Regions from separate parts of the Paenibacillus sp. FSL H8-0260 genome, predicted to be linked through region 1. Evidence: riboswitches for the same ligand, from Rfam matches in the RefSeq annotation. Region 1 holds a riboswitch; each other region holds the start of a gene.

The links. A riboswitch is a leader RNA that binds a small molecule or an ion and turns the genes downstream of it on or off. The one in region 1 is predicted to bind cyclic di-AMP.
Region 2: linked by a shared signal. The riboswitch ahead of MHI51_RS11415 (KamA family radical SAM protein) and the one ahead of MHI51_RS00190 (3D domain-containing protein) in region 1 are both predicted to bind cyclic di-AMP.
Region 3: linked by a shared signal. The riboswitch ahead of MHI51_RS26090 (alpha/beta fold hydrolase) and the one ahead of MHI51_RS00190 (3D domain-containing protein) in region 1 are both predicted to bind cyclic di-AMP.

Annotation. Positions count from the first base shown of each region.
Region 1 covers NZ_CP150298.1:39,609-44,542, forward strand. The annotation lists gene MHI51_RS00180 (HD domain-containing protein) at 134-1,417, shown strand; gene MHI51_RS00185 (TatD family hydrolase) at 1,469-2,239, shown strand; cyclic di-AMP (ydaO/yuaA leader) riboswitch at 2,438-2,667, shown strand; gene MHI51_RS00190 (3D domain-containing protein) at 2,953-4,119, shown strand; gene rnmV (ribonuclease M5) at 4,296-4,847, shown strand; gene rsmA (16S rRNA (adenine(1518)-N(6)/adenine(1519)-N(6))-dimethyltransferase RsmA) at 4,844-4,934, shown strand, end outside.
Region 2 covers NZ_CP150298.1:2,608,008-2,612,941, forward strand. The annotation lists gene MHI51_RS11405 (DinB family protein) at 26-541, opposite strand; gene MHI51_RS11410 (YafY family protein) at 625-1,536, opposite strand; gene MHI51_RS11415 (KamA family radical SAM protein) at 1,670-2,845, opposite strand; cyclic di-AMP (ydaO/yuaA leader) riboswitch at 2,979-3,120, opposite strand; gene MHI51_RS11420 (helix-turn-helix domain-containing protein) at 3,169-4,836, opposite strand.
Region 3 covers NZ_CP150298.1:5,885,813-5,890,746, reverse strand. The annotation lists gene MHI51_RS26110 (alpha-glucuronidase family glycosyl hydrolase) at 1-1,563, shown strand, start outside; gene MHI51_RS26105 (Nif3-like dinuclear metal center hexameric protein) at 1,588-2,382, shown strand; gene MHI51_RS26100 (hypothetical protein) at 2,467-2,640, shown strand; partial or broken gene MHI51_RS26095 (glyoxalase) at 2,718-2,828, opposite strand; cyclic di-AMP (ydaO/yuaA leader) riboswitch at 3,075-3,261, shown strand; gene MHI51_RS26090 (alpha/beta fold hydrolase) at 3,367-4,176, shown strand; gene selD (selenide, water dikinase SelD) at 4,697-4,934, shown strand, end outside.

The sequences.
Region 1 (4,934 bases):
AGAATTACCCTGAAAGCATTTTGTCGATTTACCAAGACCAAAAATGATACTTTTCGACAAAGTACGACATAATTACTTATTATATACTGATATTAGTTAAAATCATATTAAATTATTAGAAGGAGTTGATCTCATGAAGCAGCCGCTCACGGAAGAAAAAGTTTTCAAGGATCCCGTTCATAATTATATTCACGTACAGGATACGATTATTTGGCGACTAATTAATACAAAAGAATTTCAGCGTTTACGCCGGATTCGCCAGTTAGGTACCTCATATCTCACTTTTCATGGTGCAGAGCATAGTCGTTTTTCTCATTCTTTAGGAGTATATGAAATTACACGCCGAATCATTTCGCAATTTGAGCGCAGCGGGTATAAGGATTGGATTCCTGAAGAAAGTTTGCTTACTTTGTGTGCGGCTTTGCTGCATGATTTAGGGCATGGTCCATTTTCACATTCTATAGAAGAAGCTTTTGAAATGAACCATGAGGATTGGACCTGCCGAATTATTTTGGAGGACACGGAGATCACCGAAATATTGCGTGATGTGGAGGAAGATTTTCCTCGTAAAGTAGCCTCAGTTATCTCTAAGACATATGAGCATGAAATTGTTGTCAATTTGGTTTCCAGTCCGCTAGATGCTGATCGTATGGATTATTTGCTGCGTGATGCGTACTATACAGGTGTAAACTATGGAACCATCGATATTGATCGGATTTTGAGAATGCTTCGTCCTTATAATGGGCGGATTGTAGTAAAAGAATCAGGTATGCATGCCATTGAAGATTATTTAATGTCGCGTTATCAAATGTACTGGCAGGTATATTTTCATCCGGTGACGCGCAGCTCTGAAATTATTTTGCGTCAAATCTTCCGTAGAGCTAAAGAATTGTTCCAAGAGGAGTACAAATTTCGCTTTATGATCGCTCCGCTGGAAGATCTCTTTCGAGGAGAAGTAACAGTGAAGCAATATTTAATGCTTGATGAGGCACTGGTACAGACTGCCTTTATGCAATGGACCCTTGAAGAAGATGAGTTATTAAGCGACTTGTGTACCCGTTTTATTCATCGTAAACTGTATAAATATGTAGAGATCGAGAATTTGGATACAGATATGATTACGGAAATCCGCAGCAGTTTTGCGGGAGCGGGACTTAACCCAGAATATGACTTAGAGATTGATTATCCGACAGATTTGCCTTATGATGTGTTCCGTCCAGGAGCAGCCTTCGACAATAATCAAATTTTACTGCTTGATCGCAATGAGCAATTGCGGGAAATTTCAGAGGTATCGGATATTGTACGCTCAATAAGCGGGATTCATCGTGGCAGATATCACCTATATTTCCCACAGGATAAGCTGAAAAAAGCCCTTACACGGTTGCCCTCTTCTGTAGCAGAGATTTTTGCAAAATAATACAAATATTTATGGAACTATTGATAAAAACAACAAGGAGTGAGCTTTAAAATGTATCTGTTCGACACACATACACATTTAGATGCGCCTCAATTCGACGAGGATCGCGAGGAAGTTATAGCTCGTGCAGTAGAGGCCGGAGTTAGCAAGATGATCAATATTGGATTTAATCGGGAAACGATCCCTTCAACGATGAAGCTGGCTGAATCTTATGATTATATTTATGCAGCGGTGGGCTGGCATCCACAGGATGCGATTGATATGAAAGAGGGGGACCTCGATTGGATCGCCTCTCTTTGCAGCCATGAGAAAGTGGTGGCCATCGGAGAGATTGGGTTGGATTATTATTGGGATACCTCTCCCAAGGATGTGCAGCAGGAGGTCTTCCGCAAACAAATTGGACTAGCCCGTGAACTAAAAATGCCAATCTGTATACATGACCGTGATGCCCATGAAGATGTCGTACGGATTTTACGGGAGGAAAAAGCAAATGAAATTGGTGGCGTAATGCATTCTTTCTCAGGCAGCTGGGAAACCGCAAAAATGTGTCTAGATCTAGGATTTCATTTGTCATTTGGAGGACCGATCACGTTCAAAAATGCCAGAGTGCCTAAAGAGGTGCTTGCACAGACGCCATTGGACAGATTATTGATCGAAACAGACGCTCCATATTTGACTCCACACCCCTTCCGAGGCAAGCGAAATGAGAGTGCTCATGTGAAGTTAGTAGCAGAGGCTGCGGCTGAAATTAAAGGGTTAACATGGGAAGAATTGGCTAAAATTACGTATGCGAACGCACTGGAACGATTTGGGATTGTCTGAAAACAGGAGTAAAACGGGTGAAAAATAGAGAATGGCCGATATATTAAACTTTTTTAATATAAAAACGGCTGATTATTACAATATTTTAACCATATATTTGCGTAAACGTGGTTGAATCGTCCTTTACAACATGCATCAAAACAGGATATCATCTTTTCAGTGATGTGAGCTGTTGTTATTGTGACAGCCATTGATTCATGGATCGTCTCGCTGAGTCTCCGTATGGAGAACGGGGGAACCAATATTGAACTGCCGCATGCCTGTATCTTGAATACGACTAGGAATTGCCGCAGAACAATATTTGATTTCTTCACGTGGTCTTTGGGGTGAATTTAAGGGCAACCGCCGTGAGCGGGTGACCTGAAATAGGGCGTCTCTCTTTCGTCCGAACCCGACAGCTAACCCCGTAAGCGCAAGTAAGAGAGGCAACCTCGTGCACAAACATTCCCGCGTATTCTGACATCGGAGAAGCCACGAAAGAGTCCTCAAGAGAACTCTTTTTAGGCTTCTTTATTTTTGAATAAACTGAATGTTGCCCGCATACTGTTATATAACAGGTGTGGGAGTAGCTGTGCCGAGCAGGCGATCCATGAGCAGGAGACGCTAAGTTAATACGTGCGTATCCTGTGACAATCTCAAATAGTTTCGTCAAAGAAATTCAGTCCTCATGATATACAAATTGACGACGAGGCTATGTAAGGAGGATGGAGAGAATGGGCTTATTCCAACCAGAGGTATCCCATGATTCGCAGTCATCCAGCAGGTCTTTCGCATTACGGTGGGAGCAAGTAAATACTCGCGTACTTTTACTTGCAGGTGTGATTTCAATCGCAATCGCGCTGTTAATTCTGCTGTACGTACACGGTCAAAGTAATAAACAATTAGTTTTAGTAATAGACGGGCAAACACAGACACTTGAAACGCGAGAAGCACTTCTTGGTGATGTGTTGGAGAAAGAGCAAATTTCGCTGCAGCCGCATGATGAATTATCTTTAGGTCTGAGTGATGAAATAAAAGACGGTGACCGTGTCGTTATCAATCGTGCGCAGAAATTTAGCCTTACTGCGGACGGAGCAACAAAAACGTTATATACGACCGAAGACACTATCGGTCAAGCGATTGACAAACTGGGTATCAACCTAGAAGGCTATGATAAGATTTTTCCTTCGTTAGACACCACCATCTCTGCTGACATGGAGATTAAGATCGTTCGTATCAACAAGCAAACGGTACAGCGAACAACTAACTTACCTTTCCGTGTTATTAAGACAGCAGATCCCTCCCTTACTGTGGGAACAGTTAGAGTGGCACAGGCAGGCAAACCAGGCGTCATGGTTCAGCATATTGAAAAGATCTATCAAGACGGAGAACTGGCCTCTATGCGCATGATCGGCAAGGAAGTACAAACGGTAACAAAAGATAAGATCATTGCCGTTGGTACTAAAGCACTTCCTAAGCCTACTGTAGTTGCTAAAGCTACAACAACTTCCAAATCAAGCACTACCTCCAAAACGACTAAAGTTAGCGCTAAGACTAAGAACGTCACAAGCAAGGCTGGCGTAGACTTTGAGTACAAGAAGATGATTAAGAACGTCTCCATGACAGCTTATTCGTCAGAAGAGCCAGGGATAGGTACTAAAACTGCCTCCGGAACACGCGTAACGGAAGGTCGTACAATTGCAGTAGATCCGAATGTAATTCCTATTGGCTGGTGGGTTTATATCGATGGGCTTGGATTCCGCCGTGCAGAGGATACTGGCGGTGCCATTAAAGGCAATAAAGTGGATGTCTATTATGATTCCCTGAGCCATGCTCGTAATTTCGGCCGTAAATCACGTACCGTTTATGTGATTGGACCTGTGAAACCTGAGCTTAACTAGAACTGAAGCTTTTGCAAAAAATCCTTTGATAAGCTATAGTGATGATAACCGTTAAGGAACGCTGGATGATCATTTCGTTGATCGCAGAGCAACCGCTCATCACTTATACATTCTTTAACCAAAAGAAGAGGAGCGAATCCTCTTCTTTTTGCTTTTTTTGGAAGGAGTCAAGAAATATGATTAAGGAATTAATCGTCGTTGAAGGCAAAAGCGATACCGTAGCCATTAAGCGTGCTGTAGAAGCGGATACCATTGAGACAGGCGGCTCTGCTGTAAACCGGACTGTAATTGCTAAGATCGCGCTTGCTATGGAACGTAGAGGGGTTATTATTCTTACGGACCCGGACCATGCTGGGGAGCGAATTCGTAAAATCGTTTCAGCGAAGGTGCCGGGCTGCAAGCATGCTTTTATTCCAGAGAAGGACGCAACTCGAAAAGGGGATATCGGTGTAGAGAATGCATCGCCAGAGGCGATTCGTCATGCGCTGCGTAATGTACATACCTCTTTTGAAGGAGCACCTGCTTTGATTGGTATTGATGATCTTATGGCCGCTGGAATGCTTGTACACCCTCGGGCTGCTGAAAGACGTATGGCGCTTGGTAATTTGCTTGGAATCGGATATTGTAACGGCAAACAGCTGTACAAGCGGCTGGCGATGTTTGGGATTACGCGGGAGGAATTTGCCGGGGCTCTCGCCCAAATTGATCAGGGAGGCATTACTTCATGAGTGGTAGAGAGGAAATTTCGACTCCAAAACGGACCAAAGAGATTATTCAACGTTATGGATTCAAGTTCAAGAAAAGCCTGGGACAAA
Region 2 (4,934 bases), 2.6 Mb from region 1:
AGTGGAGCGTCTTGCCCATCCGAGATTAAATTGCTTTTGCAGGAACCTGATACCAAAAAAGAGCATAGTCATTCATGGTGGAAGCATGGCCTAACTGCCGTAACATAGTAGATACATTGCCTCTATGATAAGTCCCGTGATTGGCGACTTGCAACACAATTTCTGATAGGCGTGTTTGGCGGATTCCGGCGAATGGATTGTCAAGCAGAATGGTTTGCTCCAAATCGGATTGATTGTGTAACCATGCTTTGTATTGTTCCGATAGCTGGGCAAAGATATTTACGTATTCATCCACAGAATCTAGAATGCTCAAATTTAGCGGGATACTTTGTTGAAAAGCCTCTGGCATGGCAGTGCCTGTTAATACAAGATACCACATCGTATCAACCGCATAGATATGGCTAAGGGCATGAGCGATGGTGGGAAATGAGCTGTTCACTTCTTGACTTAGCACAGAAGGCGGGAGTTCCTTGATTCTCCCCAGGATAGTTTGGTTTGCCCATGTGTGGTATTTAAACATTTCTACTGGATAATTTGTCATTCGTACATTCTCCTTTTGAATGGTCATGGATTTGTTTTTTGTTACTGTAGTTAATATAAAAGAAGAAGTATGACATCAGACTGTCATACTTCTTCATAAAGTTTGAGTGTGTTTTGAAGCTGCTCTTTTAAAATACCTCGCAATGCAGGGGGTTCGAGGACTTCGGCGCCGCTGCCAAAACTCAGCAGAATGGACCAAAGCCAACGTGCTTCCAATGGCTTATACACAGGAATTCGCATCGTCATGCTTTTATCGGAATGAAATTCCTTGTCGACTTGATGAAACTGATCCAAAGCTTCTGCCAAAGCCTCAGGGCCTACCCGGATCACTATTTCCTCCACCTGATCTGCCCTGTTTGAACAGCCAGCCTCTTTGGGTACCTCATGTTGCGAATGAAAGGTATCCTGCGTCAGGAACAAATTCAGCATCCGGGAAAGTCGGAACTCCCTATAGTCCTGCCGAGCCCGGCAATAACCATAGATGTACCAGTTGCTATATTTAAAATGAAGCTTTACTGGTTCCATTTCACGGGTTGTACGTTCATTTTTTACACTGATGTAATCAAAACGGACAACATTTCGTTCCGATATAGCCGCACGTAAAAGAGGAAGTGCGTCAGGATCCGTACGCCGGGTTTCAAGATCCACCGCGAGACTAGAGGTCTGTGGCTCCGTTCCAATCGTTTGCAGCCGTTCAATGGTTCCTTGCGTATGCTCATCTTCAAACACGGAAGAAAGACTGTTAAGTACAGTAATCAGAGAAGTGACATCATACGAACGGAGCAGGCTTTTATCCATTTTATATCCGTCCATGATGCCATATCCACCTTTAGTACCCTGATACGATACGACCGGGATGCCAGCGGCACAAATCACATCGATATCTCTATAGATCGTTCGCTGGGAAACCTGAAACTCTTCAGCCAGCTTGGAGGCAGATAAAACTTCGTGGTTCAATAGTTTGTAGATCATAGAAATCAATCGTTCCAATTTCATGTGTGCATTCCCACCCATTAGTCCATTTCGTGTTACAGCGTGATTATATCATAGAATTTTTCGGGCAAATTTTGGGCGGGAGGAGCTTTGTTGTTGGCGATGAAGAAATATCCTATGACAGAGTCGATTAAATCTATTTACAGATTAAATCCGCAGGCTCGCCTGATAAATCATTAACAGAAATAATAGCATCGTTTTTTTTCACAGGTGGTGTCCAATATTGCTCATTCCCAGGCAGGTCATCGAACCATTCGGCGTCCTTTGGACAATCTAGAATCATAAATTTTCCGTATTCCTGATCTCTGGATTGATGGTATTTGAGATAGGCTTTTCCGTTATCAATGGCGAGAATTTCTATTTTTCCTGAGGTGTGGCTCATGGATAAGCGTACTCTTTTGCCAAGTCCTGAGGTTCTGGCTTTGGCTTCTTCTACAATTTGATAGACTTGCTCGAGCGGTAATACGAAATCCCGGTTTCCGGCTACGGGCCGGTTCACAAAGAAGTAGTAGGGTGTAACGCCAGCCCATGAAAGCCGGTCCAGTAGTTCCCCTAAAATAACGGGATCATCGTTGATGCCTTTGAGGATGGGGGTCTGATTTACGACAATTGCCCCTGCGTTGTGGAGAGCTTTAAATGCTTTTTTGGCTTCAGGTGTAATTTCACGAGGATGATTGATGTGCGCCATAACATAGATTCGTTTGTCTTCGGTAGAGTAAGTACGAATCAGCTCCAGCAGCTCTTCGTCTTCAGAGATCCGCATCGGATTAAATACGGGAATTTTGGAACCCAGTCTAATGATCTTAACATGCTCAATGCTTCTTAGATTTTCAATAATGGATCTTAGCTTCGGTGTGGAGAGAATTAAACTGTCCCCGCCCGTAAGAAGTACGTTGTTAATCTCCGGATTATTTGCGATATACTCCAAGCCCGGAGAGACATCAGCCATCGCCTCTTTCACGTCATTTCGGAACAGACGCTTACGGAAACAGTAGCGGCAATAAGCCCCGCAGACCTCGGATACAATCAGTAGTGCAGTGGTTCTATACTTGTGCTGACAACCAGGTACCACATAATTCGTGTCCTCATCGGAGGCGTCCCAGCGCCCATACTCCAGCAGTTCACCTTCGTTAGGAATAACCAGCTTACGGATGGGATCATTTGGATCATCCCAGTTAATCAAAGACAGATAGTAGTCATTTACACGAAAAACAAATTTGTCCGTAATTTCTTTCAGATTCTCTTTTTCCAGCTCAGACAACATAGCTATTTTGTTAATATCCGTGAAGTACTTTACCTTTTGCACGTACATCTCTCCTTTGTCTCGTAGTGTGAGAAATGAGGGAGCCTTAGTGTCAAAGGCCAATCTACTGCCAGCAGGGTCCAAAAAAGCACAAAAAGAGACCCTTAGCAAGGGTCTCTGGTTATGTAAATAACATGAAAAGCAGACCCATCCACTGCTGACGAGGTTAGCTGACGGACTCGGGTAAGATGGTACCCTACATTCTAATGCTCAATGATTCGCCCCAATTAACTGGTTCCCCCGCTTTTCAACTGTAAAAGTTGGAAATTAAGCGTAGATAAAGTATACCCTATCAAGTTTTGAAAAGTCAAAAGAGAATCCTGGATTCACTTTCAATTGCTAGCGCTACTTCCGCCGAGTAGTTTAGGCAACAGCGTTAGCAGCTTCTCCCGGGTTAACGCATCACTAGAGTTCCATTTGCTTCCGTCGAGCAGATAAACATGTCCCTGACGTACTGCCGGGAGATTGTTCCAAAGTGAACTGTCTAGTAGCCGTTCCATCGCAGCTCGCGAGTCTTTGCGTTCCGGAATGAACATGAAGATATGATCTCCGGCGTAGGCAGGCAGTCGCGTTGGATCAACTTCGGCGAACCCTAACTCTTCGTCCAATATGGCCTGGATCTCTTCGGTCGGTTGTAAACCACATGGGGCATAAAGCGCAGTGGAGAATCCGGACATTCCCATAGCATACAGATGATCTCCATGATCATAGACCAAAGCAGAGGCGGTTTCTCCAACTTGGAGGGTTGTCGTGTAAAGCTGCTGCCAAATGGCAGCGTTTTTGATTGTGAATGACTCCAGCCATGCTTCGGCTTCGCGCTGTTTACCTAGCCAACTGCCTAATGTCCGCATTCGGTTGTCGAGAGGCGCAAATGAATCAAAGGTGAGTGTCGGAGCGATACCAGAAACTGCTCTGTAGGCTCTTTCATCACTATTTGCCAAAATGATCAAATCTGGGTTTAGGGAAGCGGTCAACTGCGGGTCCAGTGGAAACCCGACGTTGGCGAGCTTCTTAAGCCGATGTTTATAGACGCTGTTCCGGGCGAATGCTTCATCTCCACCGATAGGCTTTACGCCTAACGCGAGAAGGTCGCCAAGTGTTTCGCCATGATAGACAATACGTTTCGCTCGCTCTGGAATCTCCACCTCATGACCCGTCCAATCCTTGACGGTAAGCTTACGACCTTTCTGATGTGCATATTGTCCGGGTGTAACTCCGGTTTTTTGCCGAAAGCGGCGGCTGAAATAGTATTCGTCCGAGAAGCCGACCAGTCTGGCGATTTCCCGCAGTGGTTCAGTCGATTCCTGCAGGAATCGTTTGGAATGATTAATGCGCAGATCCGTCAGGTATTCAAGCGGCTTTTTACCCGTAAGCTGCTGAAAGATCGGTGTATATTGCCAGATTGATATTCCCGCCAGTTCAGCTAACTGCTTCACGGTGATACTCTCTGTATAATGCTCCTGAATGAATGTTATGGTCTTTTCTACGGATTCCGTAGGACTTGGCAGGTGTTTGGAAGGGTAATTATGCTCAAAAAGTAGCAGCAGCAATTCTTGGAATTTTAATTGTCGCTTGAATTGTTGTACATCATCGGTGTTATTCCTGTTCATGAGCAGGTCTTCGACTAGTCGGATTACCTTGGTGAACGGGTGCACAATTAACTCCCGTCTGCCGGAAAGCAGCTCTCCAGAATATCGTTTAGGAAGCTTGGTTGTATAAATTGCTGTAAAGGTGATGAGGTAATAATACAACGTCAGCTCCTGGTTGTCCGTACTATAGGAGATTCCAGGAGATAGTAGATAACATTTATCCGTACTTAGTATCACGCTTTGATCATCGAGGTTCAATTGTCCGTTCCCTCCAGTAAATATGAGAAGGGTATAGTCCTGGGTTGTACGCGTTATAGAGCTTGAATCGGCAGCTTGAATCATCAGTTCGGCCTCGTTTAGCTGAAATAGCAGAGAGTGGAGTGGGGGGCAGGACGATGATGTATGCAGCATGGGTTCAGCCTCCGTTCATTTGGTGAGAATGATTATCAATGAATTCATTGTATATAAAAAAAAGAAGCATATCAACAGCTGTTGACATGCTTCTTGCA
Region 3 (4,934 bases), 1.0 Mb from region 1:
CGTGGCTATGCTGGACGGTCCTTTTTTTACGAGTCCAATCAATTTCTTAACGATACAAAGCGGCTGCGTGATTATGCCAGATTGATGTCCTCTGTGGGGATCAACGCGATTTCGATTAACAATGTGAATGTTCATGAGCTTGAATCTCTATTTATAACGGAGCAATATTTGCCTGATATCGCGTTAATTGCAGGAATATTCCGCGTATACGGAATTAAGCTATTCCTCAGTGCTAACTTCGCCAGTCCGATACAGATCGGAGCATTAGAGACAGCTGATCCACTGGACCCAGCGGTGCGGCAATGGTGGAAAGATAAGGCGGGTGAGGTTTATCGAGTGATCCCTGATTTTGGCGGGTTTGTGGTCAAAGCAGATTCAGAAAATCGACCTGGACCATTCACTTACGGGCGTGACCATGCCGATGGCGCTAATATGCTGGGAGAAGCACTGGAGCCGTTTGGCGGAATCGTGATTTGGCGTTGTTTCGTATATAACTGCAAGCAGGATTGGCGTGACCGTAAGACAGATCGGGCCAGAGCAGCGTATGATCATTTCAAACCATTGGATGGCCGATTTAATGATAATGTAGTGCTGCAAATCAAGAATGGACCGATGGATTTTCAAGTCAGAGAACCGGTATCTCCGCTGTTTGGCGCACTGGAACATACCAATCATCTGATGGAGTTTCAGATTGCTCAAGAATATACAGGGCAGCAGCGGCATCTCTGTTATCTCGTTCCACAGTGGAAAGAAGTCCTTGATTTCAATACTTATGCCAAAGGGCAAACTACACTTGTGAAACATATTGTGGACGGATCGGTGTGGGGAAATAAATATAATGGTGTGGCTGCTGTAACTAATGTTGGGGATGACATGAACTGGACGGGGCATGGGTTAGCTCAAGCCAATCTGTATGGATATGGGAGATTAATTTGGAATCCGGAGCTGACGGCAAAAGAAATAGCTGAGGAATGGATTCGCCTTACCTTTGGCACTGATGAAGGTCTAGTGGCTGCTATTCGCGGGATGTTAATGGACTCATGGAGGATTTACGAATCTTACACAGCTCCATTAGGTGTGGGCTGGATGGTTAATCCGGATCATCATTATGGGCCGAATGTGGATGGATATGAATACGCCAAGTGGGGAACGTACCATTATGCGGATCATAAGGGCATTGGTGTGGATCGTTCAGTCAAATCGGGAACGGGGTATAGCGGACAGTATATAGGTCTTAATGCATCAAATTATGAGAATCTAGCGTCTTGTCCAGAAGAGCTGCTGCTGTTCTTCCATCATGTTCCATACACGCATGTTCTGCAATCGGGACAAACGGTTATACAACATATCTACGATACTCATTTCGAGGGGGCAGAGCAGGCTGCACAGCTTCTAGCAACATGGGAATCACTTGAAGGCAGCATGGATAGTGGATTGTATGTGCAAGTGAAGCAACGTCTTGAAGAGCAAGCAGAGCATGCGCAGGAATGGAGAGATCGGATCAATACGTATTTTTACCGCAAGAGCGGAATTGAGGATCTTAAAGGCAGAAAGATTTATTAGATTTTGAACCGAGGGATGATGATAGTGAGCCTCACGATTAGAGCGATTTTGAAAGATTTAATGGGAACTGTGGAACAGGTAGAAGGGACTGTGGATATTCTGAACCCAGGGGAACCGGAAACTGAAGTCACAGGGATTATTACGGCCTTTTCTGCCACACAAAATATTGTGGAGCAAGCAATAGCGTTAGGAGCCAATTTGCTGATCACGCATGAAGGTGTATTTTATAGCCATCACGCGGCGAACGAGTGGTTAGAAGGTGATCCGGTTTATCATGCGAAAAAAAGTCTGATCGAACATTCCCCAATAGCTATTTTTCGTTATCATGATTATTGGCATCGGCAAGAGCCGGATGGGATTATGATGGGTTTGCTGCGAGAGCTGGATTGGTCAGACTATGTGGAAGAGCAGCAAGCGGCTGCTACGATTCTCACTATTCCTGCTATGACTGTAATGGAAGCTGCTCAGTATATTAAAAGTAAGCTAGGCATCTCTTATGTACGCGCTGCTGGTGACCTGTCTCTGTCCTGCAAACGCGTAGGGATATTAGTAGGTTACAGAGGAGGCGGGACGATGGCTATTCCGCTTTTTAATGATCACAATCTTGATTTAATTATTGCTGGAGAAGGACCAGAGTGGGAGACTCCGGAATATGTGCGGGATGCAGGGCACCAAGGAAAATCTAAAGCGCTCATCATGTTAGGTCATGCGGAGAGTGAAGCGCCGGGGATGAAATATTTAGCTGAAATCTTAGCAGACAAATATCCCATGCTTCCTACCCGGTTCATTGCTGAACAACCCATCTATCAGATGGTTTAATCTGGGGAAATTAAGAGTACGGAATAAATAAACATATTATGGAGAAAATGAAGGGAAACAGGTCACTGAGAAAGGAGTGTTTCAATGGAAATTCCTTTGGAGGCTGATGAAGTATTAAGTCGGATCAAAAAGCTGCAAAGCGACGGAAGCTCAATCAGTAAAAAACAAGTAAAGCAAAGCGACCCAGAGCTTATGAGAAGTGCGCTGTTCTTTTTTCCAAGCTGGGAGCATGCATTGAAAAACGCCGATCTTTTGTAGCCATAGTATTGTAAAAGGAAGCTAAGTGGACAGGGGGAGATCTCTGATTCTGCTTAGCTTTTTTCTTTTTTATGAAATCATTCGTGCTGTTCATGTGAAATAATATTAACAAGCTTGCCAAACGGATCGGGGACATAGAAACGACGAACACCCCAAGGTACAGAAACTGGCCCAATATTGGTATTGAAGATTGTCGTTTCTTATTAAATAGGAAAGTACTGGTGAATCACCCCCTTTTTCGCTTGCTTCAGAGCTGTTTTTCTAAAGAAAACGAGTAAACAAGAGCAAAAGAAAGAGAAAATGAAGAGTATGCTTAATATGAAATGAAAAGCATTGCTTTCAACATTATTTTGACCAGAGCCCTCCTTTACAAGAAAACCTTACAAGAGTATGATTCATCTCAGAACTGAGAATTATCTTAAATTTACAATTACATAAGCAATCCGCTTAATTTCCGTTTCTGGAAAGCGGGGGAACCAACAACTGGCAGCCGATGTGAGAGTCGGCACTGGTTATGGGGTGAATCCTGTTCCGGGTGCATAATATGCATCCCTGCAGGTAGGGCAACTCTCACTGCCCGAATCCGACAGCTAACCTCGTAAGCGTATGGAGAGAGGATGAATGGCGTGTTTAGTGATGAATAGCCACAGAGAATCCCTCTGTGGTTTTTTGCTGCGTTTTTAAGCAGATATAGTCGTAGAATTTATTATGAAAGAGGTGTTACCTTTGCCTATCGCTAAACTGAACGGAACTTCGCTCTATTATGAAATCAATGGAACTGGCACTCCGGTTGTGTTTATCCATGGACATGGATTAACACACAGTATGTTCAAACCACAGCTGGAGTATTTTTCCGATAAATATAAAGTGATTTTGTGCGATTTACGGGGGAATGGCAAGTCTGGTAAACTGTTGGAGGCCCCACATGAGATTATTGAGACGCAATGTCTGGATCTGATTATGCTGTTGAATGACCTAGGTATCCGTGAAGCAGTTTTTGTAGGAATCGCCTATGGTGGCTTAGTCGTTCAGCATATTGCCAAACAATATCCTGAGCGTGTAAAAGCAATTGTGGTCGCGGATAGCTTTTGTAGGACTCACGGATCAACAATAGTAGGGAAAATACAAACTATGGCAGCATATTGCAGTTTACTAATGTATTATCTCCCAAGCGAGCTGGTGTTGCCTTCGATTCGGATGATGTACCGAGAGCGCTGGAGTCTGGCCTACAATGAGATTAGAAGAGGACTGCTGGACAAACGCCCCCGGGAGTTATATCGGCAAAGGCTGGCTACGAGCCATGTTGATTACACCAGATGTTTAAAGGCTTTTAAACGTCCTGCATTATGTATTGTGGGGGACTTTAATGAATTTGGAGTGAATTGTATGAAGGAAATGGTGTCTCAGCTGCCGCAGGCGCAGTTGGCGATTATTCCGAACGCATTAGATCCAAGTAATCTGTGCCAGCCGGAGCAATTCAATGCGATTCTTCAGCGTTTCTTAGAGAAGCAGCAGGGCAGTCAGCAGATTAGCTGATCTATAGGGAGACCTTCACAAGCGAAGCGTTTAAGTGAGAAAATAGGCGACCCATAGCCAGGGCGGAATGAGCTGGCTATGGGTCGTCTTTCTGGGAAGAACTTTAGGGGAATTCTCCCTAAAATGAAGGAGATTATGGCTCCTAGAACGTAGATTAGGGAAATCCTCCCTAATAATAGGATGTTTTTAGGAAGGATTTCCCTAATATAATGGACATCCAACTAAAGGCTGGCTTATCAGTAGTAAAATCTACGAATGAGCCAGCCTTTGGCTATTTTACTAACCGATGGATGTTGAACATTTACAAGCATATTGTACCTAGAACGCCACTTAATGTCCCACCCTACCACAGCATCAAATATAGCTCACCCGACGTGGGAAAGAACGGTAGACCTAAGTAGTGATAGTAAGTGTATAGAGGAAGGCGTAACAAGCAGCACATCTGCTACTCTTGCTTTTTGTACAATGCGATCTACTCGTGTAAGATTAAGATAATTCATACTAAAGGAGCTGAGTCATGATGTCTCAAGCTGAAACTATAAAACTGACTTCATTATCTTCAAAAGGGGGCTGCGGCTGCAAAATCGGTCCCGCCGATCTCATGCAGGTTATTCGCAGTCTGCCACCAACTGTTCCTAACCCGGATCTACTAGTAGGTCTTGATACTAGTGATGATGCAGGGGTGTATCGTTTAAGTGATGAATTAGCGTTAGTGCAAACTGTTGATTTTTTCACGCCGATCGTGGATGATCCCTATT